4 regions of the Kribbella sp. NPDC004138 genome follow, and region 3 is predicted to be linked to each of the others. Evidence: predicted binding sites of a transcription regulator. Region 3 holds the regulator's gene; each other region holds the start of a gene.
The links. Region 3 encodes HrcA, which represses chaperone genes, less so after heat shock. Its sites were predicted from a motif close to TTGGCACTCGNNNNNNNCGAGTGCCAA; they were not measured.
Positions count from the first base shown of each region.

Region 1: the regulator HrcA is predicted to act here: its motif matches at 4,167-4,193, upstream of groES (co-chaperone GroES).
Region 2: the regulator HrcA is predicted to act here: its motif matches at 4,586-4,612, upstream of ACWEOO_RS30435 (FmdB family zinc ribbon protein).
Region 4: the regulator HrcA is predicted to act here: its motif matches at 5,602-5,628, upstream of groL (chaperonin GroEL).

Region 1 is NZ_JBSGFZ010000006.1:312,163-319,420, forward strand. It holds gene ACWEOO_RS11130 (dienelactone hydrolase family protein) at 1-610, shown strand, start outside; gene ACWEOO_RS11135 (hypothetical protein) at 632-1,027, opposite strand; gene ACWEOO_RS11140 (2TM domain-containing protein) at 1,042-1,302, opposite strand; gene ACWEOO_RS11145 (AraC family transcriptional regulator) at 1,530-2,300, opposite strand; gene ACWEOO_RS11150 (class I SAM-dependent methyltransferase) at 2,290-3,447, opposite strand; gene ACWEOO_RS11155 (peptidoglycan-binding domain-containing protein) at 3,457-4,056, opposite strand; gene groES (co-chaperone GroES) at 4,323-4,619, shown strand; gene groL (chaperonin GroEL) at 4,748-6,367, shown strand; gene ACWEOO_RS11170 (GNAT family N-acetyltransferase) at 6,463-6,948, shown strand; gene shbA (RNA polymerase sigma factor ShbA) at 7,047-7,258, shown strand, end outside.
Region 2 is NZ_JBSGFZ010000024.1:86,956-94,213, reverse strand. It holds gene ACWEOO_RS30470 (alpha/beta hydrolase) at 1-719, opposite strand, end outside; gene ACWEOO_RS30465 (hypothetical protein) at 862-1,473, opposite strand; gene ACWEOO_RS30460 (hypothetical protein) at 1,723-1,860, shown strand; gene ACWEOO_RS30455 (alpha/beta fold hydrolase) at 1,857-2,498, shown strand; gene ACWEOO_RS30450 (GNAT family N-acetyltransferase) at 2,503-3,015, shown strand; gene mscL (large conductance mechanosensitive channel protein MscL) at 3,045-3,431, opposite strand; gene ACWEOO_RS30440 (SAF domain-containing protein) at 3,549-4,163, opposite strand; gene ACWEOO_RS30435 (FmdB family zinc ribbon protein) at 4,221-4,565, opposite strand; gene ACWEOO_RS30430 (penicillin acylase family protein) at 4,754-7,258, shown strand, end outside.
Region 3 is NZ_JBSGFZ010000012.1:130,437-137,694, reverse strand. It holds gene ACWEOO_RS18840 (ThuA domain-containing protein) at 1-49, shown strand, start outside; gene ACWEOO_RS18835 (Gfo/Idh/MocA family protein) at 34-1,137, shown strand; gene hrcA (heat-inducible transcriptional repressor HrcA) at 1,187-2,209, shown strand; gene dnaJ (molecular chaperone DnaJ) at 2,241-3,383, shown strand; gene ACWEOO_RS18820 (16S rRNA (uracil(1498)-N(3))-methyltransferase) at 3,384-4,100, shown strand; gene ACWEOO_RS18815 (ArsR/SmtB family transcription factor) at 4,151-4,480, shown strand; gene ACWEOO_RS18810 (hypothetical protein) at 4,579-5,001, shown strand; gene ACWEOO_RS18805 (hypothetical protein) at 4,998-5,207, shown strand; gene ACWEOO_RS18800 (response regulator) at 5,231-5,917, shown strand; gene ACWEOO_RS18795 (sensor histidine kinase) at 5,917-7,258, shown strand, end outside.
Region 4 is NZ_JBSGFZ010000027.1:21,640-28,897, forward strand. It holds gene ACWEOO_RS32615 (ABC transporter ATP-binding protein) at 1-364, opposite strand, end outside; gene ACWEOO_RS32620 (glycerophosphodiester phosphodiesterase) at 534-1,499, shown strand; gene ACWEOO_RS32625 (M48 family metalloprotease) at 1,496-2,755, opposite strand; gene ACWEOO_RS32630 (PspC domain-containing protein) at 2,851-3,186, opposite strand; gene ACWEOO_RS32635 (SigE family RNA polymerase sigma factor) at 3,316-3,807, shown strand; gene ACWEOO_RS32640 (PASTA domain-containing protein) at 3,804-4,661, shown strand; gene ACWEOO_RS32645 (MmcQ/YjbR family DNA-binding protein) at 4,699-5,034, shown strand; gene ACWEOO_RS32650 (GNAT family N-acetyltransferase) at 5,015-5,578, opposite strand; gene groL (chaperonin GroEL) at 5,813-7,258, shown strand, end outside.

The sequences.
Region 1 (7,258 bases), on a different contig from region 3:
GGCCGCGCGCGCGGCGGCGCCGGACGCTGCGATCGGGTTCCTGCGGTACCGCTTCCGCGGCTGGAACGACGCCGGCGACGCGGCCGCCGATCTGCGGACCGTCCTGGACGAACTGCCGCCGGTGCTCTCGCGGGTGTTCCTGATCGGGCACTCGATGGGCGGTCGGGCGGTTGTTGCCGCGGGCGATCATCCGCGGGTGGCAGGCGTGCTCGGGCTGGCCCCGTGGTTGCCGGCCGGCGAACCGCTCGCCGCGCTGCGTCCGCCGGTCACCTTCGTACACGGCACCGACGACAAGATGACCGATCCAGCGGGTACGACGGCGTACGCGGCGCGGCTGCGGGCGGCCGGAGTGGCGGTGACGACGTACTCGATCCGCGGCGAGGCGCACGCGATGCTGCGGCGCGCCCACGACTGGAACCTGCTGGTCACGGACTCCGTCAGAGCGGCCCTGGGTGAGCCGGGGTCGTCGGATCGGCAGGCCTCCCGCGATGTCGTGGTCGAAGAGTTGCAGGCAGGCCGGCACCGGACGTCGACGGCGGCCGCGGTCGGGGGGATCGCGATCGCGCGGCTCCGGTTGCCGATCCGGAGCCGCTTCCGCACCGGCCGGTGACGCGCCGGTCTGTCGTGGCGGTCAGGCGGCCAGCCGGAAGTGCCGTCGGCCGTGGACCTTGGCGTCGATCAGCATGTGGTGGGACGTCGCGATCGCCCACAGCACCACCATCGCCGCCATCAGTACGGCGAGGCCGATGTCGCTCGCGCTGATCAGCATCAGCAGACCACCCGCGAAGGCGGCGGTCCCGAGCAACGAGGTGACGGCCAGGTAGGCCTTGTTGCCGTGCAGGAGCGCATCGAATCCAGGAACCACGGCGATCAGCGATGCCGCGAATCCCAGCCCGAGCAGCACCGCGCCGGTCGCCCGGATGCCGTCCATCCAGGGCAGCGCGATGTCGACGAGCCACAGCACGTACAGCGCGACGGCCAGCGCCACGACACCGGTGGCGATCAGGTCTCGCTTCGGAACACGCATGACGAACACTCCCTTCACCGGGTACGGCGCAGCTCGCGCTGGATGTCGGCCTCGGTCACCTCGTGACGGAAGAACACCTGCCACACGTTGAGTGCGAGCAAGACTCCCCACCCGGCAAGGACCCAGCCCGGCCAGAAGTAGCCACGGCCGGTGATGGCCCAGATCCCCACCAGGAAGGCGTTGACGATCACGTAGCCGACGATGTCGCCACGGACCTTGCGCTTCTTGAGCAGACGGGAGCGCGCCCGCTCGTAATCGGAGGTTGTCTGTGTCATGTCGACACCTCCTTCGATGCGAACCTCTCCACCTTCAGCGTCGGTCGGTGACCCGCTGCGCGGCAGAGCCGTTCGTCCCGAAGAATCCTGTCCCCGCCGGAGCTGTCGGGTGTTGGTGGCGGGCCTCCGGGGAGAGCGGCAGCGGACGCAGCACCTCGCCCGCCGGCAGGTCCCCGGAGACCCGCTCGCGAGATCGATCATATGTTCGAATACAGGTCGAGCGCAAGTCAGGACTGTTCGGCCCGATGCCGGCCGGGGGTGGTGCCGACGATCGCCGCGAAGGCCGCGATGAAGCCGCTCGGGTTCGCCCAGCCGCAGGCGTGCGCGACGTACGTGGTGTCGTGGCCGGCGGCGAGCAGCACGAGCGCATGGTAGATCCGGAGCTGCGTGCGCCATTCGTAGAAGGTCATGCCGAGTTCGTCGCGGAGCAGCCGGCTGAGCGTCCGGGAGCCGGCGCCGGCCGCGCGGCCGAGCTCGGCCAGTGACGTGTTGTCGGCAGGGTTCTCGTGCAGCAGTTTCGCGATGGTGCGCAAGCGGTCGTCGCGCGGCTCGGGGAGTTGCAGCGGTTGCTCGGCGGCTTCGTGGAGTTCGCCGACGAGGACGTGTTCCAGGCGGCGCCGGGCTCCGGTGTCCAGTTGGCGGCTGGTCAGGGCGAGGAGTGCCTCGCGGGCGAGGCCGGAGGCAAGGAAGACGGCGGGGCGGTCCGGGATGCGCCGCGCCAGTCCGGCGGTCAGGAACACGATCCGCATATCGGTCTCGCCGTGCGCGCGGTGGTGGTGCGTCGAGTGTGCCGGCGTCCAGGCGACGCGGTTGGCGGGCACGATCGAGGTGCCGTGATCGGTGTGGACGGAGATGACGCCGCGGGCGGCGTACACCAAGTGCCCCTCGTCGTGGGTGTGCACCGCACTGGTGCCTCCGGAAACCCATCGGTGTGCGCCCGCGGACGGGAACAGTTCCGACTCGAGGGGCCGGCCGTCGGGCATGGCGCTACCGGCCATCGGCCACTCTGCGGCACGAGTAGGCGACGGCGTCCCGGTCGATCCGCGTGATGATCAGCGTCGCCGACGCCGCACCCTTCGGAGCAAGCTTCTTGCGCAGCTGCGCCGGATCGAGATCCACCCCGCGCTTCTTGATCTCCAGCGTGCCGATCCCGTTGCTGCGAACCCAGGCGCGCAACGCCTTCTCCTTGTAGGGCAGCTCTTCCAGCACCTCGTACGCCGAGGCGAGCGGCGTCAGCACGTGCTGCGCCGCCGTGACGTAAGCGATGCGCGGATCGAGCAGCCAGCCACCCACGGCTGCCGCGACCGCCGTCACCAGACCGGCCCGGACGACGGCGCCGTCCGGCTCGTAGATGTACCGCCCGACCGGCCCGACCTCAGCGTCCGGCGCCTCGGCGACACTCGCCTGGCTCGGCAGCAGCGTCGCCCGGCGGGACGTACCGCCGTACAACTTTCCGGACCACAGTGCGGCTTCCTTCACCTCACCGCCATCGCTGATCCACTCGGCTTCCACGCTGTCGGGAATCGCGTCGTGCGGAATGCCGGGCGCCACCTTCACGCACGCGGTCCGCTCCAGGAGCGAGGTCACGAACGACCACGGCGGCGAGTAGGCGTTGTGGTCGAACACGCGCCGCCCGTCGGCCCGCCGCGCAGGATCGGCGAACACCATGTCGTACGGCGTGAGGTCCGTGGTCTGCGCATCGCCTACCAGGACATCGCCGGGCAGGTCGAACGTGGCCAGGTTTGCCCGGGCGACCGCTGCTGTCTCGGGGTCCCGCTCCACGCCGGTGACCCGCAGGCCGGCGCGGGCCATCGTGATCAGGTCGCCGCCGATGCCGCACCCCAGGTCGACCACGGTGTCGATCTGGGTGGCTGCGATCCGTACGGCGCGGTGGGTGCTCACTGTGGTGCGGGTGGACTGCTCCAGGCCGTCCGGGGTGAAGTACATGCGCTCCGCGTCCGGACCGAACTTGGCGGTCGCACGGTGGCGTAGTGCGGCCTGGGTCACCGCAGTCGTGACCAGTGTCGCGTCGTACGAGCGTCTGAGCTTCTCGACGAGCTGGAGCTCTCTGCCGGGGCGGTACTCAGCACAAGCAGCCGCCAGCACCTCAGCGCCTGGTCCGTCGAGCAACGCCGTGACAGTCACCCGGTAAGCCTAGAGCGGGCTGGAACAGCTCCTGCTCCAGCTGCGGGTAGCCATCGAGTACAGGCGCCAGTTCATCGCGGAGCGGGTCTTCGGGCCGTAGATGCCGTCCACCACCAGGTGGTGCTTGCGCTGCACCATCTTGATGACAGTGCGGGTGTTGGTGCCGTAGATGCCGTCGACGGCGAGCTTGGTGCCGTAACAGAAGTTCAGGTTGCGCTGGAGGACCTGGATCGCGGTCTCCGGATCACCTGTCCGGGCGGAGCCGCGGAACGGGTCGTCGCCGTACATGAGGTTGCAGGTCGTGCTCGTGCTGCCCAGGATCGACGGCATCGGGATGCCCCAGCTGCGGTTCACCGGCACGAGCCGGGCAGACCTGCACTGCGGCAGCGCGGCCGCTACCTTCAGCTCGGCCGCCGTCGCGTCGTTGGACACCGCTTCGTCGACCTTGGGTGCGTCTGCTGCCGGGGCCGCGACGGGCGGGCCGGCGGCCGGCGGCGACTCTTTCGACGCGTTGGCCGCGACGGCGCCGACGCCGACCGCGGCGACGGCGGTCAGCAGCGCGATCGTCCGGCCGGACAGCTTCGGGAACGCGGGCAGCTTGAACGCCATGGGCCCCTCCTGTGATCGCTCTGAGAGAACGGTCGCATGCGGACCCGGGTCCGGCCCAGCGTTCGGCCACAATCCGTACCCGGACGATTACCCGGCCGATGAGAATTCGTCTGGCACTCGAGTTGACCGAGTGCTAATCGCGGCCTAGATTCGGTGTTGGCACTCTCCACACGAGGGTGCCAGCGGTCCGGCCTCTGACCCCCGCGACGGCAGGGGAGCGCGACCACATGCCACAGACAAGCGAATTCGACCGTGGAGGTCAGCAAGTGTCGGTCACGATCAAGCCGCTCGAGGACCGCGTCCTCGTCGCGCCGCTCGAAGCCGAGCAGACCACGAAGTCCGGCCTGGTGATCCCGGACACCGCCAAGGAGAAGCCGCAGGAGGGCGAGATCCTCGCCGTCGGCCCGGGCCGGATCGACGACAACGGCAACCGCGTCCCGCTGGACGTCGCCGTCGGCGACAAGGTCATCTACTCCAAGTACGGCGGCACCGAGGTCAAGTACGACGGCCAGGACTACCTGATCCTGGGCGCCCGCGACATCCTCGCAGTCGTCAGCAAGTGACGATCGCTCGCTGTTCCTGACTGACACCGCCCTGGTGCCGCACACCGGCGCCGGGGCGGAGTCGGTCTGGGACCAGCGAGTCCGTACTGCTTACGAAGAGCGAATTTCAGAGAGGGACTGGATTTTTCATGCCGAAGATCCTCGAGTTCGACGAGAACGCGCGGCGCGCGCTGGAGCGCGGCGTCGACAAGCTCGCGAACACGGTGAAGGTGACGCTCGGCCCGAAGGGCCGTTACGTCGTCCTGGACAAGAAGTGGGGCGCCCCGACCATCACCAACGACGGTGTCACCGTCGCCCGTGAGGTCGAGCTGGACGACCCGTTCGAGAACCTTGGTGCGCAGCTGACCAAGGAGGTCGCCACCAAGACCAACGACATCGCCGGTGACGGCACCACCACCGCGACGGTGCTGGCGCAGGCGCTGGTGCACGAGGGCCTCCGGGCGGTCGCCGCCGGCGCCAACCCGATGGGCCTCAAGCGCGGTATCGAGGCGGCCGTCGAGGCCGTGTCGGCCAAGCTGGTGGACACCGCGAAGCCGGTCGACGACAAGGGCGACATGGCCCACGTCGCGACCATCTCCGCCCGCGACGCCGAGATCGGCGCGCTGATCGCGGACGCGTTCGACAAGGTCGGCAAGGACGGTGTGATCACCGTCGAGGAGTCGAACACCTTCGGGACCGAGCTCGAGTTCACCGAGGGTATGCAGTTCGACAAGGGCTACATCTCGCCGTACTTCATCACCGACGCCGAGGCCGGCGAAGCGGTGCTGGAGGACCCGTACATCCTGATCCACCAGGGCAAGATCTCCGCGATCGCGGACCTGCTGCCGCTGCTGGAGAAGGTCGTGCAGTCCGGCAAGACCCTGCTGATCATCGCCGAGGACGTCGAGGCCGAGGCGCTGTCCACCCTCGTGGTGAACAAGATCCGCGGCAACTTCACCTCGGTCGCCGTCAAGGCGCCGGGCTTCGGCGACCGCCGCAAGGCGATGCTGGAGGACCTGGCCGCGCTCACCGGCGCGCAGGTCGTCGCCCCCGAGGTCGGGCTGAAGCTCGACCAGGTCGGCCTCGAGGTGCTCGGTTCGGCCCGCCGGATCGTGGTCTCGAAGGACAACACGACCGTCGTCGAGGGTTCCGGCAAGGCCGAGGACATCGAGGGCCGGGTCAGCCAGATCAAGTCCGAGATCGAGCGCACCGACTCCGACTGGGACCGCGAGAAGCTGCAGGAGCGGCTGGCCAAGCTGGCCGGCGGCGTCTGCGTGATCAAGGTCGGCGCGGCCACCGAGGTCGAGCTGAAGGAGAAGAAGCACCGGATCGAGGACGCGGTGTCCGCGACCCGGGCCGCGATCGAGGAGGGCATCGTCGCCGGCGGCGGCTCCGCTCTCGTGCACGCGGCGACCGTCCTGGACGGCGGCCTCGACCTCGAAGGTGACGAGGCGACCGGTGTCCGGATCGTCCGCAAGTCGATCGTCGAGCCGCTGCGCTGGATCGCCGAGAACGGCGGCTACGAGGGCTACGTCGTGACGTCGAAGGTGGCCGAGCTCGAGTCCGGCAGCGGCTTCAACGCCGCCACCGGTGAGTATGGCGACCTGCTGGCCCAGGGCGTGCTGGACCCGGTCAAGGTGACCCGGTCCGCGCTCGCCAACGCCGGCTCGATCGCCGCGCTGCTGCTGACGACCGAGACCCTGGTCGTCGACAAGCCCGAGGAAGAGGAGCCCGCCGCGGCCGGTCACGGCCACGGGCACGGTCACTGACCTCAGGCAGTAGTCAAGCCGTAGTTCGACAGCACAGCACACAGAGCACCGCCCGGCAGGAAACTGCCGGGCGGTGCTCTGTTCTCATAGGAGCTGTGTCGATTCGCGAGCGTCGTTCCGAGGACCTGCAGGTCTGCGTCGAGTTGTTGCGGGTGGTGCACGCGCAGGCCGGCTACCCGATCAATTGGCCCGCCGACCCGGAGCGGTGGCTGACGCCGGAGGCGGCGCTCGGCTGCTGGGTGGCCGTGACCGGAGCCGGTGAGCGGGTTGTCGGACATGTGGTGCTGACGGGAGTGGGCGACGGCGCCGAGGTGGAGCGGTTGTTCGTGGATCCGACGGCGACGCGTCAGGGGGTTGGCCGCCAGTTGCTCGACCATTGCGTGCAGACAGCGGCGGGGCTCGGGCGGCCGCTGTCGCTCGAGGTGGTCGGCAACCGCGGCGCGGCAGAGCGCCTGTACCGCCGGGCGGGCTGGCTGGAGACCGGCCGCACGCCGATCGACTGGGGCGGCGATCACGCCACCGAACTCATCCGGTTCAGCGCGCCGCGGCGAACCGAACCGGCCAGTAGTGACAGATCGTGACCAAAACCCTGGCTTGACCACGAATTGCCACTATGCAAGGAGAGTTGAGCGCCGTACCATCTTTCGAGCTGACCGGTCCGAACACGAGGGGGCGAGGGGTGACAGAGGTCCGAGTACCTGACACCCACGACCGGGTCGAGCTCAGGGATCTTGCCGCGCTGGCCGGCGACGGGGACCGTACAGCTCTCAACGACCTGCTCACCAGGGTGCGCGCTGTGGCGCACCGCTACGTACGGTCCCGTCTGTGGACCTATCCCGGCGGCGCCGACATGGTCGACGACGTCGCGCAAGAAGTTTGTGTCGCGGTTTT
Region 2 (7,258 bases), on a different contig from region 3:
GCCAGGTCCTCGACCGGATCAGTCGTGCACGCGACGTCCTGGCGGCAGGTTGCCTTGAGGATCTCGCCGGATGCTGCCATGAGGTCCACGCCCAGCGGGTCGAAGCCCTTGTGCGGTACGACGGAGTCCAGCACGAGCGCCTGCACGTGGTCGGGGTACTTGAGACCGTACTGCGCTGCGGTGAAGCTGCCGTACGACGTGCCGTCCAGCGTCAGCCGGTCGACCTTGAGGGACTGGCGCAGCTGCTCGATGTCCTCGACGGTGTCCGGCGTGCCGTAGTACCCGAGGCCGGGTCCGATGCGTTGGGCGCACTCGTCGACGGCCGTGGCGGGTGGGGTGAGGAAGTCCGAGCCGCCCACAGTCTGTTGCAGCGCAGGGCAGTTGATGCCGTTGGATCCCGTGCCGCGCTGATCGAACATGACGAGCCGGTACTCGCGCAGCACGTCAGGGTGCACGTTGCGGCGCAGGTTACGAACCAGCGGTACGCCGGGTTGGCCGGGACCGCCGGTGAGGAGCAGGAGAACGCCCCGGGGCGCGTCGACGTTGTCGGCGGCGATGACGGAGAGGTCGAGCGACGGGCCGTCAGGGCGTTGCCGGTCGAGTGGCATGTGCAGCGTCGTACAGGTGAAGCCCTGGGTGCAGGGGCTGCTCTCCGTTTCCGGAGTCGAGCAGGCCGTGCAGGCGAGGACGAGCGCGCACAGCAGCCGGATCGTTCGCATTCGCCCCTCCCTCAGGCCGAGGGTGCGGCACAGCGGCGACCGCCGCAACCTGCCTCGCGGGTCGACCTCGAGAGGGACCCGCAAGGCAGGCGCGGGTTGACCCCACGTCGGACGGCTTCGGGGTGCGCGTCCGCGCGCGAGGTCAGCGCAGGCCGAGTGACTTGGTCAGCTCGGCGGTCACCTGGCGCGGCGCCGGCAGGGCGCCAGGCTTGCCTTGGCCTTCCAGCGAGGTCGCCACGAGGCGGCGGCAGCCGAACGCCTCGGCGGTGAACGACAGCACGCCGCGGTCGTTGTCGGTGAACCGCAGGACGTACGTGGGACCGAGCTCCTTGGTGCAGACGGCCGGCTTCTTCGCGACGGGTTTCGCCGCGTCGATCAGGGCGAGCAGTTCCGTGGCCTGCTTACCCATCCGCTTGGTGGTGACCGTCGCGTACTCCTGCCCGGTCGCCTGTGGTTCGTACTGGCAGATCGCCACGCTGACGGGATTGAACTTCGAGGCGGCCGCACCCTGGCCCCACACCGCTTTGTCGGTGGCGGCCCGGACGGCCGCGATGGTGTCCGGGCAGTCCATGCTCGGCGTACCGCTCGGGCTTGCTGTCGGGCTGGCGGAGGGGGTGGCCGACGGGGTCGGCGATTGGGTGGGCTGGGCGGCGGGCGGGGACGAGGCGTCCTCGGTGCCGCAGGCGGCGGCAACTCCGAGCACAGCCACGACGAGCGTCGCACCGATCAGGCCCCGTGTCCGTTGTGCACTCACGACTCGGTCCTTCCGGGTTGGCAAGGTCCACCATCATGGTGGAACGGGGTCACGTCGCGCGTGCCGGAACATCACGGCGGCGCGTCTATCCGGTCACGTCGCCGGATCGATCCCCAACCGAGGCGCAGCTGTAACGTCCGGGCACTGGCCGCAGCCGCCGCTCCGTGCGGCCGCCGACAATCCGCCGGCAGAGGTGATGAGGGCGGAACTCGATCCCGGACCGTCGCGCCGACTCGGTAATCTGGAGACATGACGAGCCCGTACGACGACGAGCCGCTGCTGCCGGACCAGACGCGCGACGACGACCCGCGGACCTGGGGTGACAACGACTTCGGCAGTGACGACGACGATCGCATCCTGAACGAGGTCCCCCCGCACCACGGATGACGGCGGCGGTGCTCCTCGTCCACGGCGGCCTCTGGGAAGCCATGGACGCGGAAGCGTTCTGGGGTACGACGGGCATCACCGGTGGACTGCGCGCCGCCCTGGACATCGAAGTACTTGCCCCCGACCGGCCGCGATGCGCAAGCCGATGGGACGCCGAGGTCGAGGCCCTCGGTGAACAGCTGGCGAAACGTTCCGGTCCGGTAAGAATCGTTGGAGCCTCCAATGGGTGTACCGTCGCGGTCCTGCTGGCGCTGAGGTTTCCCGGGCTGGTCGATCGCCTCCTTCTGGCCTGGCCCGCGACGGGTGACGACGCCGCCGCGAACGAGCGTGCCCGGGCCGGGATGGTGGGTCGTGGGTGCCCGCCGGCGGCCGCGGACGGGCTGCTCGCGGGCGGCATCCTGCGGGGTGTGGCGGACGACGAATTGGCGTTGCTGGAGCGAATTCAGGTGGCGGTCCTGCCGTCGGTGCCGGAGAATCCGTCGCATCAGCGAAAGACGGTCGACGCGTTGCTGCGGTCGATCCGGGGGAGTCGTGAGCTGGCCGGGTGTCCGGAACCGCCGACGCCCGCGTTCCGTGACCGGAACGGCCCGCCCTACCTGGATCAGCTGGTGCGAACGATCGTGGAGTTCGTCAACTGAGGGGATGAGCGTGGAGCTTCGGGGGTTCGACGACGGGTACGGCGTCCAGGTCGCGGGCTGGGCGCTGGACGAGAAGGAAGTGGCGTTGCTGTCCGGGCGGGTGGTCTACCCGTTCCCCGACGAGCTGCTGGCGAGTTGGCGGACGGTCGACTCCGACATCCACTCCTATCTGCTGTTCGACGGCGAGCGGCCGGTCGGGTACGGCGAGGTCTGGCTGGACGACGAGGAGGACGAGGTCGAACTCGCCCGGATCATCGTCGATCCGGAGGTCCGGGGTCGTGGGGTCGGCGGCGAACTCGTGCGGGCGTTGCTCGGGCCGGCGCTGGATGCCGGCTACTCGGAGGTGTTCCTGCGGGTCCGCCCGGAGAACGCCGCGGCGATCCGGGCTTACCACGGCAGCGGCTTCGTCGACGTCCCCGCCGCGTTGATGGAGGAGTGGAACGACGGCCAGCCGGTCCCCTACCGCTGGATGCGCTATGCCGGTGAGCAGGTGGACGTCGGCGAGCTCAGGGGCTGAGGGTTTGCGTCCACCTGCCGCGGCGGGTGCTACCGACGGGCGCTCAGCAGGTCCCGGATCTCGGTGAGCAGTTCCTGGTCGGTGGTCAGCGGAGCGGGCTCGGGCTCCTCGCCGCGCTGGCGACGCTCGGCCAGCTTGTTCAGCGGCATCACGATGAAGAAGTAGACGGCCGCCGCGACGAACAAGAAGTTCAGCGCCGCGTCCAGGATCAGGCCGATCGAGAACTTCGCATCGTTGATCTCGAAGTTCCAGACGCCGGTCAGATCGGTCTTGCCGAAGATCGCCGCGATCAGCGGGTTGATGAAGCCGGCCACGACCGCATTGATGATCTTGGTGAACGCTGCGCCGATGACGACGGCGACCGCGAGGTCGACGACGTTGCCGCGCATGATGAATTCCTTGAAGCCCTTGAGCATGTGGGTGCCTCCACGAAGCGGGTGGTTGTCCCCCGACAAGTTAGGGCTGCAGCTTCGTCAGAGCGAGCGACCGCGCCGCATCGTGACACATCGTGCCCTGACAGATCCGACGAGTGATCAACTCGTGTCCGGCGTCAGCGCGACAGTGATGCGTGCGTTGGCCCCGGCCTGAGCTAGCCGGGCGGCCGCCTCCGGCGCGGCGGCGACCACGATCAGCGCTCCCGAGGTGGTCGATCGAGGCGCCGGCAGAGCGACCACGGGAACGGCGCGGGCCAGCACGGTCGCGGCGTCCGCGGTGGTGCTCGCCGCGGCGTACAGAGTGATGCGGTCGCCGACGCGGAGGAGGGCGGTGACGTCGGCGTCGTCGACGCGGAACGGGTAGGCGACCGAGCCGGACGGCACGGCCGGCGGCGCCAGAAATCTGGCGTCGGTGAGCGGCTCGCCGGCTCTGACCGGTCCGCTGAGCACGCGACTCGTCAGCTCGCTGCCCGGTCTGAGCGCACCGGTCGGCACCGCACCGGCCGGTAGGTCGACGGTCCGCAGATCGTCGCGCGCCGGTGTGACGCCGCCGGTCAGGTCGCGCGCAGCGGCCAGCACCGCGACGGTCGGTGGCGGCGCGGGGGAGAGGGCGAGAAGTCCGAAGTACACGGCGGCCGCGGCGGCGACGCCGGCGAGCAGCCGGCGGTGCCACCGGGCGGCCCGGAGCAGGTCACGAGGGGAGGGGATTTTCATGCCGGAGAAGGTACGAGTTTCTCCGGCAACGGCCCTTCAGTTATCCACAGGTGGCGGTCAGGCCGCGCTGGAGCCCGAGGACGACGACGAGCTGCTCGAGGACGAGGACGATCCCGAGGACCCGGTGGACGACGACCCCGAGGACGTCGACGAAGAAGAGGACGAGGACGAGCCGGACGACGAGGACGACGACTCGGCCTTCGCCGGCGCCGAGCCCTTGCCGGACGACCGGCTGTCGGTCCGGTAGAAACCGGAGCCCTTGAACACGACGCCCACCGCGTTGAAGACCTTGCGCAGGTTGCCCTCGCAGTTCGGGCACACGGTCAGAGCGTCGTCCGTGAAGCTCTGGCGCACCTCGAGCGCTTCGCCACAGTCGGTGCACTGGTACTGGTACGTCGGCACGGTCGGTTCCCTTCAGGCCGCTGGCACTCCTACTACCCGACTGCTAATAATGCGTCAGCCGCCCGAAGTATTCCAAACCCGTGTCCACCTACCTCAACTCTGCGTCCATGTCCAGCCGACGCAGAGCAACGCAAAGTTGTGAGGGACCCCATTTGGGGAGGGCGGGGGGATTCTCTACGGTTGGGTCCGTGCGTCGCCTGCTTCGAGTCGTCATCATCAGCGGAATCGCCCTCGCCACGGTCCTCCTGGTGATCGCGGGAACCGTCGTCTTCGTCGTCCGCCACTCGTTCCCGACGTACGACGGAACGATCGAGCTGGACGGCCTGGACGGCGATGTCAGCGTGGTCCGGGACGCCAACGGCATCCCGCAGATCTACGCCGACAGCCCGGCCGATCTGTTCGCCGCGCAGGGGTACGTGCACGCCCAGGACCGGTTCTTCGAGATGGACTTCCGCCGGCACGTCACGTCCGGCCGGCTGAGCGAGCTGTTCGGCAAGACAGCGCTCGAGACGGACAAGTTCATCCGGACCCTCGGCTGGCGGCGCGTCGCCGAGAAGGAACTGCCGCTGCTCAGCCCGACCACCCGGCAGTACCTCGACGACTACGCCCGCGGCGTCAACGCCTACCTCGCCACCCACAGCGGCTCCGGTCTGAGCCTGGAGTACGGCGTCCTCTCCCTCCAGCCCGGCGGGCCGAAGAACTACCGCCCCGAGCCCTGGACCGCCGCGGACTCGCTGGCGTGGCTGAAGGCGATGGCGTGGGACCTCGGCGGCAACCTGGACGAGGAGGTCACCCGGACGAAGCTGCTGTCGGCGTTCCCGGCGCGCAACGTCGAGAGCCTCTACCCGCAGTACCCGTACGACCGGAACCAGCCGATCCTGTCCGGCGGCTCGATCGGCAAGGACGGCAAGTTCACCACCGCGCCGGTCAGTCCGGAGCTCCGCCGCGGGATGCTCACCCAGGACCTCCTGAAGTCGCTGGACTCGGTGCAGAAGGTCGCGAAGGGCCTGCCCCAGCTGCTCGGCCAGGGCGACGGCGTCGGCTCGAACTCCTGGGTGGTCTCCGGTGACCACACGACCACCGGCAAACCGCTGCTGGCCAACGACCCGCATCTAGGCGCGACCATGCCGGGCATCTGGACCCAGGTCGGCCTGCACTGCAACAACGTCGGCAAGAGCTGTCCGTTCGACGTCTCCGGCTTCAGCTTCTCCGGCCTGCCCGGCGTGGTGATCGGCCACAACAACGCGATCTCCTGGGGCTTCACCAACCTCGACCCCGACGTCCAGGACCTCTACCTGGAGCGGATCGACGGCAACAACGTCCTCTACAACAACAAGTGGCGCGCGATGGCCACCCGTGAGGAGACGTTCAAGGTGGCCGGCGAGGACGAGCCGGTGAAGATCACCGTCCGCGAGACCCGGCACGGCCCGCTCATCTCCGACGTCGGCGACGACGAGCGCAAGGTGGGTGAGTCCGCAGCCGCGCAGGCGAAGTACCCGACGGCGTACGGCGTCGCACTGCAGTGGACCGCGCTCAACCCGGGCCGGACCGCCGACGCGCTGTTCGCGATCAACACCGCGCAGAACTGGACCGAGTTCCGGGCCGCCGCGCAGCAGTTCGAGGTGCCCTCGCAGAACCTTGTGTACGCCGACACCGACGGCCACATCGGCTACCAGGCGCCCGGGATGGTCCCGATCCGCACCACCGGCCGCGGCGACTGGCCGGTCCCGGGCTGGGACCCGAAGTACGCCTGGAAGGGCTATGTCCCGTTCGACGCGCTGCCGACCGAGTTCGACCCGCCGGACGGCATCATCGTCACCGCCAACCAGGCCGTGGTGCCGAACACGTACAGCTACTACCTGACGAACTCCTGGGACTACGGCTACCGGTCGCAGCAGATCCTCGACCGGATCAAGGCGGCCGGGAAGCTGGACGCGAACGCGATGGCGTCGATCCAGCTGGACACCAAGAACAAGATCGCCGAGATGCTGGTCCCGTACCTGCTCCGGATCAGCATCGACGACGCGTTCGACAAGCAGGGCCAGGACACCCTGCGGAACTGGGACTACACCCAGCCGCCGGACTCGGCCGCTGCGGCGTACTTCAACGTGGTCTGGCGCAACCTGCTCGCGCTGACGTTCCACGACCAGATGCCCGAGGGCACCTGGCCGGACGGCGGCTCCAGGTGGTTCGAGGTGGTTCACACGCTGATCGCGCAGCAGAACAGCGGCTGGTGGGACAACATCGGGACGCCGCAGCGGGAGAGCCGCGACGACATCCTCCGCGAGGCGCTGATCAACGCGCGGACCGAGATCACCCAGAAGATGGCGCGGGAGCCGTCCAACTGGCAGTGGGGCCGGCTGCACAAGCTCACGCTGACCAACCAGACGCTGGGGACGTCGGACATCAGCCTGGTCCGCAAGATCTTCAACCGCGGGCCGTACGAGCTGGGCGGCGGGGCGTCGATCGTCGACGCCACCGGCTGGGACGCCGCCGAGGGGTACGCCGTGACCGCGACCCCGTCGATGCGGATGGTCGTCGACCTGTCGGACTTCGACAAGTCCCGCTGGGTCAACCTGACCGGTGTCTCGGGCCACGCGTTCTCCTCGAACTACACCGACCAGACCGACCTGTGGGTCAAGGGCGAAACCCTGCAATGGGCCTACACCAAGGGGGCTGTGGAAGCGACCCGC
Region 3 (7,258 bases):
CGAGGTCCGCACGATCATCGAGCGGGGGCTGCTGTGGGCGAGCAAGTGACACGCGTCGGCATTGTCGGTACCGGCGTCATCTCGGGGACCTATCTCGACCACCTGGGCAAGCTGCCCGGCGTCGACGTGGTCGCGGTCGCCGACCTGGACCGCTCCCGCGCCGAGGCGATCGCGGAGCAGAACGACGGGATCCGCGCGCTGACTCCCGACGAGCTGGACGCGGCTGACGACATTGAGATTGTCGTCAATCTGACGATCCCGGCCGCGCATGCCGCTGTGCACCAGGCCGCGCTGGCCGCCGGCAAGCACGTGTACGGCGAGAAGCCGCTGGCCATGGACCGCGCCGAGGCGGAGCCGCTGCTCAAGTACGCCGCCGCCAACGACCTGCGGATCGGCTGCGCACCGGACACGGTCCTCGGCACCGGCACCCAGACTGCCCGGGCCGTGATCGACCGCGGTGACATCGGCACCCCGCACGCGGCCACCGCGTTCATGGTGACGCCCGGCCACGAGCTGTGGCACCCGGCGCCCGAGTTCTACTACCAGCCGGGCGGCGGCCCGGTTCTCGACATGGGTCCGTACTACGTGACCAGCCTGGTGACGCTGCTCGGGCCGGTCGTCCGGGTGACCGCCCGCGCCGGCCGGGCGAAGCAGCAGCGCAAGATCCACACCGGGCCGCGGGCCGGGACCGTGTTCGACGTCGAGGTGCCGACCCACGTGACCGGCGTGCTGGAGCACGAGTCGGGCGCGCTGACCACGGTGCTGATGTCGTTCGACGTGTGGGCCGGGCGGCTGCCGCGGATCGAGGTCCACGGCACGGACGGCAGCCTGTCCGTACCGGACCCGAACGGCTTCGACGGAACCGTCGAGATCGTGACGCCGGAGCAGCGCGAGTGGACCGAGGTACCGGTCTCGGGCGGGTACGCCGGGGCCGGGCGCGGGGTCGGCGTCGCGGACATGGCCCGGGCGGTGCGCACCGGCGAGCCGCACCGGGCCAGCGGCGAGCTGGCCTACCACGTGCTCGACGTCCTCGAGTCGTTCGTCGACTCCGCGGTGCAGGATCAGCCGCTTGATGTGGCCAGTACAGTGACGCGCCCCGAGGCCGTTCCGTTGGGAGCGTCGCCCGAGACCGCCTAGACTGGCACTCTGAAGGATTGAGTGCCAAGAGGCCGAGAGGGTGGTGCGCGTGCTCGACGACCGCAAGCTGGACGTTCTCCGCGCCATCGTCGAGGACTACGTGGCCACCCATGAGCCGGTCGGCTCGAAGACTCTGGTCGACCGGCACAACCTCGGCGTCTCCCCGGCCACCGTGCGCAACGACATGGCCGCGCTGGAGGAAGAGGGGTACATCACCCAGCCGCACACCAGCGCCGGCCGGATCCCGACCGACGCTGGCTACCGGCTGTTCGTCGACAAGCTGAGCACGGTCAAGACCCTCTCGATCGCCGAGAAGAAGGCGATCACGTCGTTCCTGGCCGGAGCTGTCGACCTGGACGACGTGGTCCGCCGGACCGTCCGGCTGCTGGCGCAGATCACCCGCCAGGTCGCCATCGTGCAGTACCCGTCGCTGAACCGGTCGAGTGTGCGGCACATCGAGGTCGTCACGATGAGCCCGCGGCGGTTGCTGCTCGTGCTGATCACCAGCACCGGCCGGGTCGAGCAGCGGCACGTCGAGCACCCGCACGACGTCGACGAGCAGCTGATCGCGGACCTGCGGTCCCGGCTGAACACGGCGCTGGCCGGTCAGCGCCTGACCGACGCGACGGCCTCGCTGGCCGGTGTGCCGGAGCTGTTCGCGCCGGCCGACCGGCCACTGGTCGCGGCGATCGTCACCACGCTGCTGGAGGCGTTCACCGACGAGGTCGGCGAGCAGCGGATCGCGGTCGGCGGCGCCGCCAACCTGACCCGGTACGGCGACGACTTCGAGCGGAACGTGAAGCCGGTGCTGGAGGCGCTGGAGGAGCACGTCATCCTGCTCAAGCTGCTTGGCGAGGCGACCAACCCGCAGACGCTGACCGTCCGGATCGGCCACGAGAACCCCTTCGAGGAACTCGCGACGACCTCGGTGGTCGCGACCGGCTACGGCTCGAAGTCCGAGGTGCTGGCCACGCTGGGCATCGTCGGACCGACGCACATGGACTATCCGAGCACGATGGGCGCCGTACGGGCCGTCGCGCGCTACGTCAGCCAGATCCTGGCTGAGTCATGACGATTCTGCTATCAACCCCCTGGTCTGGAGTATGAGCACCGATTACTACGCCGTCCTAGGTGTCAGCCGTGACGCGTCACCGGACGAGATCAAGAAGGCGTACCGCAAGCTGGCACGCCAGTACCACCCGGACGTGAACGACTCCGAGGACGCGCACCAGAAGTTCCAGGAGATCGGGCGCGCGTTCCAGGTGCTCAGTGACCCGCAGAAGCGGCAGATGCACGACCTCGGCGGCGACCCGTTCGCAGCCGCGGGCGGCGGGCCGGGCGGCGCCGGCTTCGGCCAGGCGTTCACGTTCACCGACATCATGGACGCGTTCTTCGGCCAGACCGGCGGGGCGACCCGCGGGCCCCGGCCGCGGACCAGGCGCGGTCAGGACGCGCTGATCCCGCTGCGGATCGACCTGGCCGAGGCCGCGTTCGGGACGACCCGAGAGCTCAAGGTCGACACCGCCGTGCTGTGCCCGACCTGTAGCGGGTCCGGCGCGGCAGCCGGCTCCGAGCCGGTCACCTGCGAGATCTGCCACGGTCGCGGCGAGGTGACGCACACGCAGCGGTCGTTCCTCGGTGAGGTGCGCACCATGCGCCCGTGCCCGAACTGCCGCGGCTACGGCACCACGATCCCGAACCCGTGCGTCGAGTGCTCCGGCGACGGCCGCGTGCGGTCCCGGCGGACTGTCACGGTGAAGATCCCGGGCGGCGTCGACACCGGGACGCGGGTGCAGCTGTCCGGCCAGGGCGAGGTCGGTCCGGGTGGTGGCCCGGCCGGTGACCTGTACGTCGAGATCGAGGTCGAGCCGCACGACATCTTCACCCGCAACGGCGACGACCTGCACTGCACCGTGACGCTGCCGATGACCGCGGCCGCGCTCGGTACGACGATCGACCTGCCGACGCTCGAGGGCGAGACGACGCCGCTGGAGATCCGGCCCGGCACGCAGTCCGGCACGGCGATGACGCTGTCCGCCCGCGGCGTACCCCGGCTGCGGCACGCCGGTCGCGGCGACCTGATCGTTCAGGTGATCGTCGAAACCCCGACCAAGCTCGACGATGCCCAGGCCGACCTGCTGAAGCAGTTGGCCGGGATCCGCGACGAGGAGCGCCCGCAAGGCCATGTCCAGGCCACCCATAAGGGCGTCTTCGGCCGCCTCCGCGACGCCTTCGGCGCCCACTAGATGGGAGTCGCGGTCTTCCACCTGGAAGACCTGTCCGGTGCCGAGCTGACCCTCGACGGGGCCGAGGGTCGGCACGCGGCCGTCGTACGGCGGATCGGGCCGGGGGAGCGCGTTCGCCTGACGGACGGGCGCGGCGCCTGGGCCGAGGGGACTGTCGTCACGGCGAGCAAGACCGGTGTGACGGTGGCCGTCGACGAGCGCGGGAGTGTGCCCGGGGCGGCGCCGCGGGTGGTCGTGGTGCAGGCGGTGCCCAAGGGCGAGCGGGCCGAGTTGGCGGTGGAGATGCTGACCGAGGTCGGCGTCGACGTGATCGTGCCGTGGAACGCGGAGCGCAGCCAGTTCCGGGCCAACCCCGAGCGGGTCGAGAAGATGCTCGTGAAGTGGCGCGCCTGGGCGTTCGAGGCGAGCAAGCAGTCGCGGCGGGCCTGGTTCGCCGAGGTCGCTCCGCTCGCCACCACGGCCGAGGTCGCCGCGTTGCTGGCCGGCGCCGCGCTTCCCGTCGTACTGCACGAAGAAGCCACCGTCCCGCTGGCGTCACTCGAGCCGCCCGCGACCGGTGATGTCGTCATGGTGATCGGCCCCGAGGGCGGCATTGCCCAGGCGGAGCTGAAGGCCTTCGACGTCGAGCCGGTCCGCCTCGGCGACACCGTCCTGCGCACCTCGACGGCCGGCGTCGCGGCCGCCGCCGCGCTGCTGGCGCGCTCACGTTGGCTGTGACGATCCGCGGCGTACGCTGTTAGACAGCAACCGAACACAAGGATCGGACCATGCCCGTCGAGTCAGCCCGCGCCCGCACGCTCACCCATGCCGACCCGGCCGAGGTGCCGCTGCAGGTCGCACTCGACGCGCTCGCGGATCCGGTGCGGCGGTCGATCCTGCGGGACCTGGCCGTGCACGACGAGTGGACGCGCGCGTGCGGCACGTTCGACGTGCCGGTGAAGAAGGCGACCGCCAGCCACCACTTCGCCGTCCTGCGGTCCGCCGGGCTGATCGAGCAGCGCGACGAAGGCGCCCGCCGCCTCAACCGCCTGCGCCGGCCCGAGTTCGACTCCGCCTTCCCCGGCCTGCTCGCCGCCACCATCGACCGCGCGGACTGAGCAACTCTTACAAACCCCGAACACAGCGCCGATCGTCCTCGAATTCCCGTCGGGGAGTCTCGTTCCATCACAGCGAACGAGCACGAGGAGCACACACCATGCACAGGTCTGTACGCGGCGCACTCGCAGCCGGTACGTCGGCTGTCGTCCTGGCCGGTGGTCTCGTGGGAGGTACGACGGTCGCGTCCGCCGACCCGACTCCCACGCCGACCCCCGCCCCGTCGTACAAGCCGGTGACGCTGAGCCCGGAGGAGTCGCAGAAATTGTGCGCCGAACTCCTGCCCAAGCTGATCGCCCGCCGGGACAAGCTGACGACCCGGATCAACGGCGGCGCCGACGTGAAGGGCTCGGTCGCGTGGCTCAAGGCGCGGGCCGCCGCGCAGAAGGCGAAGGGACACGACAAGGCCGCCGCTCGGCTGGAGCAGCGGGCGCAACGCCGGACCGAGCGGCTGACGCAGCTCGGCACCGTCAAGACGAAGCTGGAGACCTTCAAGACCGAGCACTGCCAGGTGGCCAAGTGACACGCAAGGCGCTGGTCGTGCTCATCGGTACGGCGGGCATCGTCCTCGGGCTGTCTGCGTGCGGCTCCGCCGACCGGCCGGGAGAGCAGGGGTCCGGCCAGGCTCCGGCGACCCAACAGGTGGGGTCGCCGGAGCAGGAGCTGGATGGGATCGGGTCTACCCTGGACGCGATCGATCGCGAGCTGGCCGGCGACGACGCACCCTGACCGCGAATCCCCAGGAGCAGAAGATGACCGCTGCCGGTCGCGGGCTGGTCCTGGTGGTCGAGGACGAGGCGGCGATCGCCGAGGTGATCGCCCTGTACCTGCGCCGCGACGGCTTCGGCGTCCGGATCGAGTCGGACGGCGAAGCCGCGCTCGCCGCGTGGCGGCGGATGCGTCCGGTCGCGGTGATCCTCGACATCGGACTGCCCGGGAAGGACGGCGCGGAGATCTGCCGGACGATGCGGGCGGCGGAGGACTGGACGCCGGTGCTGTTCGTCACGGCGCGGGACGACGAGGTGGACCGGCTGCTCGGGCTGGAGCTCGGGGCGGACGACTACATCACCAAGCCGTTCAGCCCACGGGAGCTGGCCGCGCGGGTCCGGACCGTTCTGCGGCGGGCGTCCGGCACGGTGACCGCCGCCGAGGTGCTGGCTGTGGGCGCGGTACGCGTGGACGTGACCAGGCGACGGGCCTGGGCCGGGGACGCCGAGGTGAGTCTGACGTCCACCGAGTTCGACCTGCTCGCGCAGTTGTTCCGGCGGCCGGGCAGGGTGTTCGAGCGCGACGAGCTCTTGAGCTCGGTGTGGGGATACCAGTCCGCCGCCGGCACGCGGACCGTGGACGTCCACATCGCCCAGCTCCGCGCCAAGCTCGGTCCCGCGAGCCCGATCCGCACCGTCCGGGGCGTCGGCTACGCCGCCGACCTCGACTGATGGCGCAGGTGCTCGCCGCCGACGAGCGGGCGGCGGTCCCGGTCGGCCGCGGCTCGTTGACCAACCGGATCCTGCTGACCTGCGTAGCGGTAGCGGGGGTCGCAGTCCTGGTCGCCGGCCTGGTGATGGCCGGGCTGGCGCGGCGGTCGGCGCAGAACGTCCTGCAGCAGTCGCTGGCAGCCCAGGCCGACGTGATCGCCGGCCAGGTGGACCAGCGCGGCCTCGGTCCGCGCGCGGCCGGGCTCGGACGGGTAGCTCAGGTCGTCCGCGGGCAGGGCATCGTCGTCGTGCTGATGTTGCCTCGGCGCGGGCTGCAGTCCACCGATCCACAGTCCACGCAAGCAGCGAGTGCCGCCGGGCTCGATGCGATCGGCGAAGCGCAGCAGATCTCCACCGAGGTCCGTGTCGGTCGCACGGACTACCTGGTGGAGGCCCGTGGTCTCGGTGACAACTCCGGCTTTGCCCTGGTCGAGCCGGTCCGGCTCTCGGGCGACACGCGGCGCATCCTGTTGCGCAACATCCTCGTCGCGCTCGGCGCCGGTCTGTTGGTCGCCGCGGTGGCGGGCGCCGTCCTCGGGCGGCTGCTGGGGCGCCCATTACGCCGTACGGCGAACGTCGCGGCCGCGATGCGCCAGGGGCGACGCGACCTGCACGCACCGGTGGAGGGACCGACCGAGGTGGCCGAGGTCGCGCACGCGGTCAACGAGTTGTCGGTCGCGCTGCGGCACAGCGAGGCCCGGCAGCGTGAGTTCCTGCTGTCGGTCTCCCATGAGCTCCGGACGCCGCTCACCGCCGTCCACGGATTCGCGGAGTCGCTCGCGGACGGCGTCGCACCTGACCCGCGGCATGCCGGCCAAGTGATCCAGCGCGAGTCGCTGCGACTCGAACGGCTGGTCAGCGATCTGCTCGACCTCGCGCGGATCGGGGCCGACCAGTTCCAGCTGGACCTCGCCCGGGTCGATCTGCGGGAGACGCTCACCGCCTGCGCCGAGGTGTGGCGTGTCCGTTGCGCAGGCCAGGGCGTGCAGTTCCGCCTGGAACTTCCGCCGGAGCCTGCGGTCGCGACCACCGATCCACGGCGCATCCGCCAGGTGCTCGACGGTCTCGCGGAGAACGCCCTCCGCGTCACGCCGGCCGGTGCGCGGCTGACGATGTCGTTGAGCCGGCGGCCAGGCGCCCTCGCGATCCAGGTTCGCGACGGTGGTCCGGGGCTGGCATCGGAGGACTACGCGGTCGCGTTCCAGCCCGGCGTACTCAACCGGAAGTACCGCGGCAGTCGCCCGGTCGGGTCCGGGATCGGTCTCGCGCTCGCGCACGGCCTCGTCACCCGCCTCGGCGGCA
Region 4 (7,258 bases), on a different contig from region 3:
TGGGCAGCGTGGCGCCGAGGTCCGCCGACTTCCGCGTCACCACCTGGACCGTCCGGTACGCCGCGGTCAGCCAGTTGGTGACCGCGAACCGGTGCCGCATGATGCCCGCCGTCGCCTGCACCACGCCGACCGCGAACAGCAGCGCGGTCCAGCGCAGCAGCCGCTCGCCGTCCTGCGCCGCGATGCCCTCGTCGATCGCCCGCCCGAGGATCGCCGGGATGAACGCCTGCGCCGCCATCCACAGGATGCCGAACGCCATCCCGCCGGCGAGCGTGCGCGCCTGACCGCCCGCCACCCACCACAGGTAGCGGGCCGGCGAGCGATGGTTCGGGACGCCGGGATCGGCGAGTGGAAGTTGTCTCATGGCCCACTCAGGCTAGGTGTCGCCACGGACACTCCGCATGCGAATTACTCGCACCTGTGGACCCCGCCGACGGCCGGCCGGTGGGCTGCGTGGTGACGGTCGGTAGACCTTCACCTTGCGTTGGGCAACGGGTTCCCGTCGGGCCATGTCGGGCCCCTGTCCTGGATCCATGTTGGTGATCGCGCATCGGGGAGCCAGTGGCTACCGCCCGGAACACACGACGGGGGCCTATCGGCTGGCGGCGGTCCAGGGAGCCGACTACCTGGAGCCGGATCTGGTCGCCACGCTCGACGGCGTCCTGGTCTGCCGGCACGAGAACGAGATCTCCGGTACGACGGACGTCGCGGAGCACCCGGTGTTCGCGGACCGGAAGATCACCAAGATCGTCGACGGGACCGCGGTCACCGGCTGGTTCGTCGAGGACTTCACGTACGCCGAGCTGCGGACGCTACGGGCCCGGGAGCGGATGCCCGCGCTCCGGGCGAACAACACGGCCTACGACGGGCTCGAGGAGATCCCCACCTTCGACGACGTGGTCGCGCTGGCGCGCCGGGAGTCGGCACGGCTCGGCCGGCCGATCGGGGTGATCCCGGAGATCAAGCACCCGGCGTACTTCCGGCGGCTCGGCCTCCCGCTGGAGGAGCTGCTCACCGAGCGGATCCTGGCGCTCGGGCTGCGCCCCGACGAGGTCATGATCCAGTCCTTCGAACCGACGAGCCTGCGCCGGCTGTCGGTGATGACACGCGTCCCGCTGGTGCAGCTGATCGACTCCGAGAGCGCACCGAACGACTTCCTGCGGATCGGCGACGGCCGCACGTACGCCGATCTGATCGAGCCGCGCGGACTCCGGGAGATCGCGACGTACGCCCAGGTGCTCGCGCCGTACAAGGACCTCGTCCTGCCGCGCACAGCCGACGGCTGCCTCGGCGAACCCACCCGCCTGGTCGACCACGCGCACCGCGCCGGCCTGGCTGTCCAGGTCTGGACCTTCCGCGCCGAACGCCGCTTCCTCCCCACCGCCACCGACTTTCCCACCGAACTGACCCGCTTCGCGGCTCTCGGCCTGCAGGGCGTCTTCACCGACCACCCCGACCAAACCGCCGCCGCCCTCCGCAAACCGGCCCTGAACGTCTAGAGGCCGGCCCGCAGTTCGGCCAGTGCCTTCGCGCCCGCCGGCAGGAGTTCACGGTCGATGGCGCGACTGCGATCGATTCCCAGGACGAGGCGTGCGGTGGTGGCCGGGCGGCTGCGGATGAGCCTGGTGCGGAGGTACGTCGGCGGGTGCGTCGCGTCGGTCCGGACTTCGCGGAGGCGGCTGACTCGCAGCTGCCGCTCGATCTCCCGCGCCGGGACCTCGGTCACCTCGCGCCGGACCGCCTCCAACGGATCGATCCCGGCCGGGAAGCGGAGGGCTCGCTCCATGGCACGGTACGAGACGTCGGCGAGGAGCAGCCGTTCCAGTGCGTGTGCGGCAGCGTCCGAACCGGCGATCTCGCCGGCTTTGCGGTCAGCGAGGTATTCCGCTCGCTGGCCGCTTCGCAGTGCCAGCCGCTCCAGCAGCCACTCGACCCCGCGCACAAGTGGACCAACCGTCGCGTTGACCATCCGGGTGAACAATTTGGCACCGGTCGGTTCGTCGTAGCCGAGCTCTCGCCTGACGCGGTCGCTGTAGTGCTCGGAGAATGTCTCCTCGAGTTCCTGCAGGACAGACCATGCAGCGTTGACCAGCCAACTGCTCCTGCCGTCGCCGTGCCTGCCGTGGCCGAGCTCATGCGCCAGGACCGCGATCCGCTCCTGGGGTCGTAGATCCGTCCACAGCGGAAGCCCGATGCCGACCACCGGGTGGAAGCGCCAGCCGATCTGGTGGTACCAGACGTTCGCCTCCGTGCTGACGACGGCAGTCGCGACCCTCCTGGTGCCGATGGCGTCGGCCAGTTCGTCGAGTACGGCGTACAAGGTGGGGGCCTGATCGCGTGGCACCGGTTGCACGTCCTCAGGCAGTCGCCCGGCGCGTGGACGCAAGAGGAACGCGGCCGCGAAGGCAACCAGCGCCAGCATCCCGCTGAGCCAGAGCGGCCGGTAGAAGACGAGCAGAGCGATGCCGGCCAGCAGCGCGATCAGCGGCAGTAGCAAGATCAGTGCGGACAGTACGTGCGCGCCGATCCGGGCCGCGTCCCAGCCGGGGCGGTGGATGCTCCCGGTCTCCAGTTCGCGGTAGAGCGATTCGGCGAGGCGGTGCTCCAGCCGGAGACGCCACGGCGGAGTGTGGTCCTCGCGAGGACTCGGGTCGACGTTCCAGTTGCACTTGTCACACCAGGTGACGTACCGGCGGTCGACCCGGATCCGGTGCCCGCAGTCGGGGCAGACGGCGATCTCTTCGGCGCGCTGCACCACCGAAGTGTGGCAGCGCGGCGGCGGGGTGGCGAGTTGTCGTCACCCCGCCGCTCGGGCCGGGGGTGCTGCGCCGTGCTGAGGCGCAGTGCGGATCACGCCGCCGGGGGCTTGTTGTTGGTGTCGTCGTAGATGCGGGAGGCGATGTCCTGCTCGGTGGTGTCCTGGTTCTGGTTGACCGAGTGCTGGACGTTCTGCCAGACCGCCTTGCCGTCGGACTCGGGCATCACGATCCAGGCGACCGCGTAGCCGATCATCGCGGCGCCGCCGGTGATCAGGGTGAGGCCGACCCAGCCGAGGCGGACCAGGGTCACGTCGACGTTCAGGTACTCGGCGATGCCGCCGGACACGCCGGAGAGCATCCGCTGGTTCGCGGAACGACGGAGGACCTTGCCGGAGAGGTTCTGGAACGGTGCGTTGGAGTTCGTCATGGCTCCACTGTCCCGTTTCGGCGCCCCGCTCCACATCCGGATCGGTACCGACCGGTCCCTGATCCGACCCCGACGACTTTCGTGGAACCCTCGTGACACCCGAGCCTGTCTCTAAGGGTGAGGAGGGACATGGACGAGTTCACCGAGTACGTCACTGCCCGCTGGCCCACTCTGGTGCGGTCCGCGGTTCTGCTCGGCTGTACGCCGCCTGAGGCCGAGGACCTGGTCCAGTCCGCGCTGGAGCGCTGTCTGCTCAAGTGGAACCGGGTGCGGGTCGCGGAGGACCGGGACGCGTACGTGCACCGCGTACTGGTCAACTGCTTCCGCTCCTCCCGCCGGCGCCGCTGGCACGGGGAGCTGCCCTCGGCGTCCCTCCCGGAGTCGCCGGGGAGCGATCAGACGGCCGGTGTCGACGACACGGACGCCGTGATGCGCGCACTCGACCGCCTTCCCGGCGACCAGCGCACAGCCGTCGTACTGCGGTACTACGCGCACCTGAGCGAGCAACAGATGGCGTCCGCGCTGGGCGTCGCCGCCGGCACCGTCAAGAGCCGACTGTCCCGCGCGGTGAAGGCCCTGGCGCAGGACCCACACCTGGCAGAACTGCGAGAACCCCGATGACCGACCTGACCGACCTCCTGGAACGGACCGCCGCGCAGACACCGGTAGGCGAACCCCCACTGGATGCCCTGTACGCCGGAGCAACCCGTCGTCGACGCCGCCGCACGGTGGGACTCACAGCGCTCACCGCGGTAGCTGTCGGCGCCGTGATCGCCGGCTCGAACTTGCTGACCTCAGCCACACCGAACGCGCCTGTGACCTCGCCAACCCCAGCACCGACGACGGCAGCTCCGGTGCCGCCTGCGATGCGGCTGGTTGCGTTCGGTCATGCCGCCATCGCCGTACCGGCCGCCTGGCCGACCAACAAGAGCAGGTGCGGCACCCCGCAACAGGACACCGTCCAGATCGACGACCCCACCGCGGCACAGTTCTGCCAGAGCCACCGTCCGAAGGGTGTGGAGAGCGTGCAGCTGACCGGCGCGCCGCCGTCCCTCGACTACCACGCCGACGAGGCGATCGTCATCGACGGCGTACAGGCCCAGCGTCAGCGCACGAGCTGCCGCGACGGCTGGCAAGGCACCAGGGTGTGCACCGGCGCGGTGGGTATCCCGTCGCTCAAGGTCTGGTTCTACGCCGAGTCCTCCACGAGCGCCGCGGAGGTCGACCGGATCCTGGACCGGATCCAGATCCTGCGGGACCGGTCCGGTGTCCCGAGCTACTCGTCACTCGGTGGGCCGCCTTTCAACCCCATCGCGAAGAACTACGGGCCGCTGTTGCTGGCCGCGGAACTCAAGGCCCTGTACAAGTGGGTGACGGCGCCTGGCTACCCGTCCGGCACGATCCTCGGCGTCTCGCCGGCGGTCGGGACGCTGCTGCCGGTCGGAACTACGGTGACGGTGACGATCGCAAGATGAGCAGAACTGTCGGTGCCGGCGTCTAGCGTCAGGGGGTATGGACGCGCAGGCGGTGGTGAAGGTGATGGCGGGGCTGCCGGGTGCCGAGGAGCAGGAGGGGTGGGCCGGGCAGCCGGTCTTCAAGGTGCGCAACAAGAGCTTCGCGTACCTGTCCGAGGACCAGACCCGGATGCACCTGAAGGCGCTCCGCGAGGAGCAGGAGGCGCTCGTCGCCGAGAACCCGGAGGTCTACGAGGCTTCCTGGGAGGGCGGCCGGTTCGCCTGGATCCTGATCCAGCTGGACCTCGCCGACGAGGAAGAGCTGGCCGAGCTCATCACGGAGGCCTACCGCCTCACCGCCCCGAAGTACCTGGTCACCCAGCTGGACGCCTGACCAGGACCCACTGCGGGCTGGTGCGGCTGACCTCGGTGAAGCCGGCGTCGAGGTAGACGGACAGCGGGCCGCGGTACAGGTCGGCGGACGGGATGCGGCCGGCAGTCGTGGTGTCGACGGCACACGCTTCGACACTGGGGGCGCCGTACGAGCGGGCCAGGTCGAGGGCGCCGCGGACCAGTTCACCCGCGACCCCCTTGCGGCGGTGGCCGACCGGTACGACGAAGCAGGTGATCACCCAGGCGTCCAGGTGGTCCGTGCGCCAGTTGGGCGAGGCGACCACCCGCGGGTACGACGTACGCGGCCCGACGGCGCACCAGCCGACCGGAGCATCCCCGTCGTACGCAACGACACCGGGCGGTAACTCACCGTCACGGACCTGCGCCTGGAGGCCGTCCCGGTTGTCCGCGGGGCTGCTGCCGGACCACGCTTTGCCGCGGAGGCGGAAGTACTGGCAGAAGCAGCGGGAAGGGTCGCCGCGCTCGCCCATCACCGTCGCGACGTCGGGCCAGGAGTCCGGGCCGGCCGGGCGTACGTTCACCATGGGCTCACCGTAGCCGGGGCTGGCTTGCACTCGCTTGGGGCGAGTGCTAATACTTGGTTAGCACTCCATGGGTGAGAGTGATAAGAGCTCGCGCCCGGCGGAGTGTGCAAGAAGACGGCCTCGATGAGGTGCCGGAGTTGCGGCGGGACATGAGCGTCGCGGTGCCGGTGCCGTCCGTCGCGGGCATCGAGCCGGCTGGACCACAAAGACTCGACGCGGGAGGACTCGCGGAGAATGCCCAAGCTGATTTCGTTCGATGAAGAGGCGCGCCGCGGCCTCGAGCGGGGAATGAACACCCTCGCCGACGCGGTCAAGGTGACGCTCGGCCCGAAGGGCCGCAACGTCGTGCTGGAGAAGAAGTGGGGTGCACCCACGATCACCAACGACGGCGTCTCCATCGCCAAGGAGATCGAGCTCGAGGACCCGTACGAGAAGATCGGGGCCGAGCTCGTCAAGGAAGTTGCCAAGAAGACCGACGACGTCGCGGGTGACGGTACGACGACCGCCACCGTGCTGGCCCAGGCTCTCGTCCGCGAGGGGCTGCGCAACGTCGCCGCCGGCGCCAACCCGATGGGCCTGAAGAAGGGCATCGAGAAGGCGACCGAGGCCGTCAGCGAGCAGCTGCTGTCGCTGGCCAAGGACGTCGAGACCCGGGAGCAGATCGCCTCGACCGCGTCGATCTCCGCCGCGGACACCCAGGTCGGCCAGATCATCGCCGAGGCGATGGACAAGGTCGGCAAGGAAGGCGTCATCACCGTCGAGGAGAGCAACACCTTCGGCCTCGAGCTCGAGCTCACCGAGGGTATGCGCTTCGACAAGGGCTACATCTCGCCGTACTTCGTGACCGACACCGACCGGATGGAGGCCGTCCTCGACGACCCGTACATCCTGGTCGTGAACAGCAAGATCGGCAGCATCAAGGACCTGGTCCCGGTGCTGGAGAAGGTCATGCAGACCGGCAAGCCGCTGGCGATCATCGCCGAGGACGTCGAGGGCGAGGCCCTGGCCACCCTGGTCGTCAACAAGATCAAGGGCACCTTCAAGGCCGTCGCCGTCAAGGCGCCGGGCTTCGGTGACCGCCGCAAGGCCATGCTCGTCGACATCGCCGTCCTCACCGGCGGCGAGGTGATCTCCGAGGAGGTCGGCCTCAAGCTCGACACCGTCGACCTGGAGCTGCTCGGCCAGGCCCGCAAGATCGTCGTCACCAAGGACGAGACGACCATCGTCGAGGGCTCGGGCGACGCCGACCAGATCACCGGCCGGGTCAACCAGATCCGCGCCGAGATCGAGAAGTCGGACTCCGACTACGACCGCGAGAAGCTGCAGGAGCGGCTGGCCAAGCTGGCCGGCGGCGTTGCGGTGATCAAGGTCGGCGCGGCCACCGAGGTCGAGCTGAAGGAGCGCAAGCACCGCATCGAGGACGCCGTTCGCAACGCGAAGGCGGCCGTCGAGGAGGGCATCGTCGCCGGTGGCGGCGTGGCGCTGCTGCAGGCGTCCGTGGTCGCGTTCGAGAAGCTGGAGCTCGAGGGTGACGAGGCGACCGGTGCGGAGATCGTGCGCAAGGCCGTCGAGGCGCCGCTGAAGCAGATCGCCGTGAACGCCGGCCTCGAGGGCGGCGTCGTGGTGGAGAAGGTCCGCAACCTCGAGCCGGGTCACGGTCTGAACGCCGCGACCGGTGAG